Regions from separate parts of the Beutenbergia cavernae DSM 12333 genome, predicted to be linked through region 1. Evidence: riboswitches for the same ligand, from Rfam matches in the RefSeq annotation. Region 1 holds a riboswitch; the other holds the start of a gene.
The links. A riboswitch is a leader RNA that binds a small molecule or an ion and turns the genes downstream of it on or off. The one in region 1 is predicted to bind S-adenosylmethionine.
Positions count from the first base shown of each region.

Region 2: it holds a riboswitch for S-adenosylmethionine, as region 1 does, so the genes downstream of both, BCAV_RS01195 (methylenetetrahydrofolate reductase) here and BCAV_RS23290 (DUF1737 domain-containing protein) in region 1, are expected to answer to the same signal.

Region 1 covers NC_012669.1:567,090-571,068, forward strand. The annotation lists gene BCAV_RS02565 (hypothetical protein) at 1-785, shown strand, start outside; gene BCAV_RS02570 (hypothetical protein) at 865-2,253, shown strand; SAM riboswitch class I at 2,523-2,615, shown strand; partial or broken gene BCAV_RS23290 (DUF1737 domain-containing protein) at 2,692-2,835, shown strand; gene BCAV_RS02580 (rhodanese-like domain-containing protein) at 2,859-3,317, shown strand; gene BCAV_RS02585 (O-succinylhomoserine sulfhydrylase) at 3,334-3,979, shown strand, end outside.
Region 2 covers NC_012669.1:256,669-260,647, forward strand. The annotation lists gene BCAV_RS01180 (sensor histidine kinase) at 1-996, shown strand, start outside; gene BCAV_RS01185 (response regulator) at 989-1,663, shown strand; gene BCAV_RS01190 (GNAT family N-acetyltransferase) at 1,674-2,165, shown strand; SAM riboswitch class I at 2,221-2,323, shown strand; gene BCAV_RS01195 (methylenetetrahydrofolate reductase) at 2,372-3,385, shown strand; gene metE (5-methyltetrahydropteroyltriglutamate--homocysteine S-methyltransferase) at 3,382-3,979, shown strand, end outside.

The sequences.
Region 1 (3,979 bases):
ACCCCGCTGCGCCCGCCGCGCCCGCTTCCCCAGGTGAGCGACCCGGTCGCGACACGCCGACCGCCGACCTCGGCGGGGCCGCCGCGCGCGCCGTCGAGTCGCTCGCGCCCGCCACAGCTCCCGTGCTCGACGCGCTCGACCCGGTGACCGAGCCCGTCGTCGACGTCCTCGCACGGGCGCTGCGCCCGACGCTCGTGGAGGTCGGCGGGTCGCTCGGCCCGGTCCTGGGTGAGGTGCTGGGACCGCTGGCGCCGGTGCTCGGCGACGTCGTCGTCCCGATCGTCCACGCCCTGCCCCCGGTGACGGGCGGAGCGCTCGATCCGATCCTGCGCCCCGTGCTGCCGGTGCTCGAGCCGGTGCTGCCCGGCGTCGTTCCCGCGGCGAGCGACCCACCCTCCCGGGAGAGCTCTGCGCCGCCCGGGGCTCCACCAGGCCCCGCCGCCCGTGGCGACGCCACCGCCGCGTCCGTCCCGATCGCACGCCCCGGCGTCGGGACGTCCGGCACGACGGCACCGCCGGGAGTCCTCCTCCCGCCGCTCGCCGCGGCTGCTCAGCAGGTGTCGAGTGCGTCCGGGGACGACGGCGCCCCGGTGCGCGGCCCCGGCGACGAGCAGGTTCCCGCCGCGACGACCGGGGCCCCCGCCTCGTCATCCGGGGGAGCCCGCGACCTCGCCGTCGTCGCCGCTCTCGCCACGGTCACCTTCCTGCTGCTCGGCGTCGCTCGGCTGCGCGACACCACCCTCCCGTCCGCCCCGGCGTTCGAGGTGCTCGTCTCTCCTGCCTGACGCGGCTCGCCGGCGCACGCGTGCCGGACCGAGTCCCCGCGCCTCCGGGCGCTCCCAGGTATCACGGCAGGAGAAACCCATGCATGTGTTCGTGAAGAGAGCGCTGCGCATCGCGCTCTGTACGGGCGGCCTCGTGGTCGCCGGGGCCGGGGCGGCCAGTGCCGCCGAGTCCGGCCTGCTCGAGTCGATCGGCGTGGACGCGCCGATCGACGTGTCCGTCGGCGTCTCCGACGTCGCCGTCGGGGTGCTCGGCGACGCGGCGGCCGAGCCCGCCGACGAGCCCCTCCAGGTGGTCCCGGTCATGCCGGAGGTCGTCGCTGGGCCGCAGGCGGTCGAGGCTGCGCCGACGGCCGACTCCGCACCCGTCGCCGAGCTCGTGGACGACGTCGTCGGCGTCGTCGCTGACGACGTGGCGGTGGACGTGCCGGTGGACGTGTCCGTCGACGTCTCGGACGTCGCCGTCGGGGTGCTGGGTGACGCCGGCGCATCGTCGGAGACGCCGGCAGCCGAGCCGGCGGCATCTGTGGCCGTCGATTCCGCACCGACCGGAGCGGAGTCGGAGGACTCGACGTCGCTGCTCGGCGATGTCGCGGTGAATGCCCCGATCGACGTCTCGGTCGACGTCGGCTGCGTAGCGGCAGGCGTCGTCGGCGACGCGGCGGCGGCCTGCGAGGAGCCGGCTGCCGCACCGGGTCCGGCCGAGCCGGCCGCACCGGCCGAGCCGGCGGCGGGCCCGGACGAGGTGTCGGTGGACGCCCCGGTCACGGTCCCGGTGGACGTCTCGGGGATCGCCGTCGGGGTGCTCGGCGACGCGTCCGCGGAGCGCGCCGAGGCCGAGGCGAACGGTCCTGCTCCCGCGCCGGCTCCCGAGGAGCCGGCGGCGCCGGGTGCGGGATCGGGCGTGCTCGACGACGTGCTCGGTCCGGTGGACGTCGACGCTCCGGTCACGGCCCCGATCGAGCTCGGGTGCCTCGGCGCGGGTGTGGCCGGCGACGCGTCGGTCACGTGTGCCGCGCCGGCGACGGCGACACCTGCTCCGGCCGAGCCCGCCGACCCGGGAACGCGGGAGGGCGGCGTCTCGGCCGGCCTCCCGGTGACGGTTCCGGTGGGCGTCGGGTGCCTCGGGGTGGGAGTCCTCGGCGACGTGTCCTCGCAGTGCACGACGACGGCCGCCGTCGACCCCGGTGACCCGGGCGACCCCGGTGACCCGGGCGACCCCGGTGACCCGGGAACTCCGGGAGACCCGGGCACCCCGGGCGGCTCTGACGACGCCGACCAGGTCGGCCCGTCAGTCCCGGGCGGGCGCAGCGTCGTCGTCGCTCGTGGCCCTGCGCCGCGGGAGGCGAGCGGTGAGCTGGCCGAGTCGGGCGCGTCCGACGCAGCGGGACTCGCCGGTCCCGCCGCGCTCGGGCTCGTCCTGCTCGGCGCCGGCCTCGTGATCGGCGCACGCCGCCGCAGCGAGGCCTGAGGCGTCGGCGGCGGCGGCGTCATCGGGGGCGTCGCCGCCGCCGGCTGTCGGTGGGAGCGCGTGTCGTTCCCGTCGATCGGCGTCGCACTCATCTCCACAGAGGCGACGCCGGCGCCCCGGGTGCGTGGTCTCTCCGACTGAAGTGGTGTCGGTGACCGCGGAGGGATCGCGCACCCGGTGCAGCGCCGACGCTGCGCGCGCCGTGAGCGAGCGAGCCATGCCTGCCGAGCGCGTTTGGAGAGCGCCGTGTGCGCGGCGTACCATCACGCCGACCATCCAGAGCAGCCGAGAGACCTGGCTCGACGACGCTGCAGCAACCCCCCGTCCGCGGGTGAGGGTGCTACCGCCAGGACCGATGGAGGAGTACGCGTGACTGAGCGAACCACCGACGCACCGCCCCCACCGTCCGGCGACCAGAGCGCTCGCCGGCGGTACCGCCTGCTCACCGGGCCGGACGACGGCAGCTTCTGCGACCGCGTCAGCGCGGCCCTCGACGAGGGGTACGTGCTGCACGGTTCCCCGGCGGCGACGTTCGACGGCGCTCAGGTGATCGTCGCGCAGGCGGTCGTGCTGCCCGCCGCCCCGAGCGCCCAGGTGAGGCCGGCATGAGCGCCGCGGCGACGCCGTCGGGCACGACGCCGCAGCCCGGCTACGCGGGCGACGTCACCCCGGAGCGGGCGTGGGAGATCCTGAGCGAGGACGACGGCGCCGTGCTCGTCGACGTGCGCACGCGCCCGGAGTGGGCGTACGTGGGCGTACCGGACACGTCCGACCTGGGCCGCGACGTCGTCCTGGCGGAGTGGGTGAGCTACCCGACCGGGGCGCCTAACCCGGCCTTCGTCGACGAGCTGCGCGCCGCGGGCCTGGAGCCGGGCGACGAGCGGCCGATCGTGTTCCTGTGCCGGAGCGGGCAGCGCTCGATCGGTGCGGCGCTCGCGGCGACGGCGGCGGGGTTCGGCCCGGCGTTCAACATCCTCGACGGGTTCGAGGGCGGCCTCGACCCCCAGGGGCACCGGGGCGCGCGCGGCTGGCGCGCCGTCGGGCTGCCCTGGCGCCAGTCCTGAGCGGGGGCGGCGCCCGATGAGTGATCCCCGGCCCCGTTCGCCGCTGCCCGAGGGCCTGCGGCCGGACACGCTCGCCGTGCGCGGCGGGCAGGAGCGCACGAACTTCGACGAGACGTCGGAGGCGCTGTTCCTCACGCAGGGGTACGTGTACGAGAGGGCGGCCGACGCCGAGGCCGCGTTCGCGGGCGAGCTGGAACGGTTCGTGTACAGCCGGTACGGCAACCCGACCGTGTCCACGTTCGAGGAGCGGCTGCGCCTGCTCGACGGCGCCGAGGCGTGCTACGCAACAGCGACGGGCATGTCCGCCGTCTTCACGACGCTCGCGGCGCTCGTGAAGTCCGGGAGCAGGATCGTCGCCGGTCGCGCGCTGTTCGGCTCGTCGCTCGTGATCTTCGACGAGATCCTCGCGAAGTGGGGCGTGCGCACCGACTACGTGGACGCGCACGAGCTCGACCAGTGGGAGGCGGCGCTCGCGACGCCGGCGGACGTCGTGTTCTTCGAGACGCCGTCGAACCCGATGCAGGATCTGGTCGACGTGCGCGCGGTGAGCGACCTCGCCCACGCGGCGGGCGCCGTCGTCGTCCTCGACAACGTGTTCGCGACGCCGGTGCTGCAGCGGCCGCTCGACTTCGGCGCCGACGTCGTCGTCTACTCCGCCACGA
Region 2 (3,979 bases), 310 kb from region 1:
GTCCCCGCGCCGCCGGGAGGGCAGCTGCGCCCGGACGACCGTGCCCGCGCCGCGGCGTTCTTCGGCGCGCACCTCATCCTCGGCGGCGCGATCCTCGTCGGCCTGCTCGCCGGCCTGCCGACGGCGGTCGGGCTGCTCGGCGCCGCGCTCGGCGTCCCGTCCGACGGGATCCAGCTCGTGCCGGGCGAGAGCACGGCAGCGGCGCTCGGCCCGTGGGCGATCCCGGTGGCCCTCGCCATCCTCGTCGCCCTGCCCCTGGGGACGGCGCTCGCGGGCTCGATCATGCGTGCTCTCGCTCCGCCGTTGCTCGGTCCGGGGCCGGAGCAACGGGCGGCGGCGGAACGCGCGCGCATCGCCGCGCTCGCGGAGCGGAACCGGCTCGCGCGCGAGCTGCACGACAGCGTCGGGCACGCGCTCACCGTGACCACGCTGCAGGCGACGGCCGCCGAGCGCCTGCTCTCGCGCGACCCGGACGCCGTCCGCGAGGCGCTCCGCGCGATCCAGGACACGGGCCGGTCCGCCCTCGCGGACCTCGACCACGCGCTCGGCCTCCTGCGCTCCGACGACGCCGCCGCGCGGCCCGCCCGGGCGCCGGACCGCACGCTCGACGACCTGCCCCGGCTCGTCGCGGAGTCCGCCGCCGCCGGCCACACGCTGGGCGTCGACGGCGACGTCCCGCCCGGCCTGCCGGGCGTCGTCTCGCGCGAGGCGTACGCGATCGTCGCCGAGGCGGCCGTCAACGCGTGGCGGCACGGGTCCGGGCCGGCCCGCGTGCGCCTCGACGCCAGCGACAGCGTCCTCGGCCTCGAGATCGCGAACCCCGTGCCGACGACGTCGGGTGCCGGGCGTGCGGACCGGGCCGGGCGCGGCGTCGTCGGCATGCGGGAACGCGCGCACGTCGTCGGCGGCACGCTCGAGGCCGGCGCGTCGGACGCGCCCGACGGCGCGACCTGGGTCGTGCGCGCGAGACTTCCGTGGAGGAGAGCCGATGACTGAGCAGGTGCGGGTCGCCGTCGTCGACGACGAGCCGTTGGTGCGGGCGGGACTCGCGGCGATCGTGGACGCCGAGCCCGACCTCGGCGTCGTGGGCGAGGCGGGCGACGGCGCCGACGTGCGCGACCTGGTCGCGCGGACCCGGCCCGACGTCGTGCTCATGGACGTCCGGATGCCGGCGCTCGACGGGATCGCGGCCACGGCGGCCCTCACCCGCGACGCGGACGCCCCGCGCGTGCTGGTCGTCACCACGTTCGAGAACGACGACTACGTGCTCGACGCCCTGCGCGCCGGCGCGAGCGGGTTCCTGCTCAAGCGCGCCCACCCGGACCGCATCGTCGAGGCCATCCGGGTCGTCGCGCGCGGCGACGCCGTGCTGTTCCCGGAGGCGGTCCGGCGTCTCGTGGCGGCGTCGCCGGCGGGTGCGACGCCGTCGCCCGCCGACGGTCCGCACGGCGCAGCCATCGGCCGGCTCACGGAGCGGGAGGAGGAGGTGCTGCGGCTCGTCGCGGCCGGGATGACGAACGCGGAGATCGCCGCGCAGCTGTGGCTCGGCGTCGAGACGGTGAAGACCCACGTGGGCAACGTGCTCGCGAAGCTCGGGGCGCGCGACCGGCTGCAGGCGGCCATCGTCGCGTACGAGTCCGGGTTCGTCGTGCCCGGCGCCTAGGCTCGGTGCCATGGCCGACCCGGCGGTGCCGCAAGGGATCGAGGTGCGCCTCGCGCGCGACGACGAGCTCGAGCAGGTCGTGCGCCTGCGCTGGCGCTGGTCGAGCGAGCGCGGCACTCCCGTGGTGGCCGAGAGCGACCACGTGGCCGCCGCGGCGGCCTGGGCGCGTGAGCACCGCGACACCCACCTCCCGCACATCGCGCTCGATGACGGCGGCGTCGTCGTCGGCATGGCCTGGCTGGCGCTCACGCCCCGTGTGCCGGGCGTCGGGCAGCTGCAGCGCACGTCCGGCGACCTGCAGTCCTGCTACGTCGTGCCGGAGCGACGCGGCGCGGGGATCGGCGGTGCGCTGACGCGTGCGGTGCTGGCGACGGCGCTTGAGCGCGGCGCCGAGCACGTCACGGTGCACGCCTCGCCGTCGTCCGTGCGGATGTACGCGCGGCACGGGTTCGCCCACAGCGACCGGCTGCTGTGGGCGGAGGCCGCGATCGCGGAGGCCTGAGCCGCTGCCGCGCGGACGCCTCTAGGTCCGCTCCCCGCCATCCGTTACACTCGCTCCACCATCCAGAGCGGCCGAGAGTCCTGGCTCGACGACGCCGCAGCAACCCCCCAACGGAAGCCTCCCGAGGGGAAGGGTGCTAACGCCAGGTCCGATGGAGAGACCATGCAGGCACGTGCGTACCCGCATCGCCCGGCGAGGAGCCGGCGATGACGACGTCGACGCTGTACACCCCGGCACGCCCGACGATCTCGTTCGAGCTCTACCCGCCGCGCACGCCCGCCGGTGAGGAGCGCGCCTGGGAGACGGTCGAGGCGCTCGTCGGCGCGGATCCCGACTACTTCTCCGTGACGTACGGCGCGTCGGGCAGCACCGCGACGGCGTCGCAGTCGCTCGTGCGGCGCATCCTCACCGAGACGGACGTGCCCGCCGTCGCGCACCTCACCTGCGTCGGGCTGTCCCGTGAGCACGCGCGGGACGTCGTCGGGGGATTCCTCGACGACGGCGTCCGCGACTTCCTCGCCCTCCGCGGCGACCCGCCGGCGGGCAACCCCGACTGGAGACCGGCCCCTGGTGGCCTGGCGCGCGCGTGCGACCTCGTGGCGCTCATCCGCGACCTCGAGGACGAGCGGTTCGCCGGGAACGCGCACGCCGACGTCGCGAACCGCCTGTCGATCGCCGTCGCCGCGTACCCGGGGATGCAGGAGCACCCGGGGGCGGAGTTCCGCGTGCGCGACTGCGACCTGGAGGCGCTCGTCGCCAAGCAGCGGTGCGGCGCGGACTACGCGATCACGCAGGTCTTCTTCGACGTCCGGGCGTACACCGCCCTAGTGGACGCCGCCCGGGGCGCGGGCGTGCGGATCCCGCTCGTGCCCGGCGTCCTGCCCCTCACCGACCCCCGCCGGATCCGGCGGCTCTGCGAGCTCAACGCCATCCCGCTGCCCGCCGAGCTGCTCGCGCGACTCGACGCGGCCGACGACGAGGAGCGCGTCGCGATCGGGCTGACGGCGACGCTCGCGCTGGTGGCCGACCTGCTCGCCGCCGGCGCCCCCGGGATCCACCTGTACACGTTCAACCGCGCGGAGGCCTCCCTCGCCGTGCTCGAGCACGCCTTCGGTCGCGTGCCGGGCGCGGCCCGGCCCGGGTCGGCCGCTCCGCCGTCCCCCGATCACGCCGCACCACAGGCCCTCGTGGCCGCCCTTCCGAGACGAGGAAACGCATGACCCAGCACCTGTCCCAGCCCGAGTTCCCCGCCGCGACCGTCCTCGGCTACCCCCGGATCGGCCCGCACCGCGAGCTCAAGAAGGCCGTCGAGTCGTTCTGGGCCGGGCGCACCGACGCACATGCGCTCGAGGCGACGGCGTCGGACCTGCGCGCTCGGACCCGCTCGCACCTGGCAGCGCTCGGCCTCGGTGCCGACGACGCGTCGGTGCCGCTCGACTTCTCGTACTACGACCAGGTGCTCGACGCCGCGCTGGCGATCGGTGCCGTGCCCGAGCGGTTCACCGACCTCGTGGGCGACGACGGCACGGTGGACCTCGCCGGCTACTTCACCATCGCGCGCGGCGAGGGCGACCGGGCGCCGCTCGAGATGACGAAGTGGTTCGACTCGAACTACCACTACCTCGTGCCGGAGATCGGGCCGGCCACGCCGATCCGGTTCGTCGGCCGGCGGCGGGTCCAGGAGTTCACCGAGGCGCTGAACGCCGGGGTGCGCACGCGTCCCGTGCTCGTCGGACCCGTGACCTTCCTCCTCCTCAGCAAGGCGGCCGACGGCGCTCCCGCCGGCTTCTCGCCGCTCGACCGGCTGGACGACG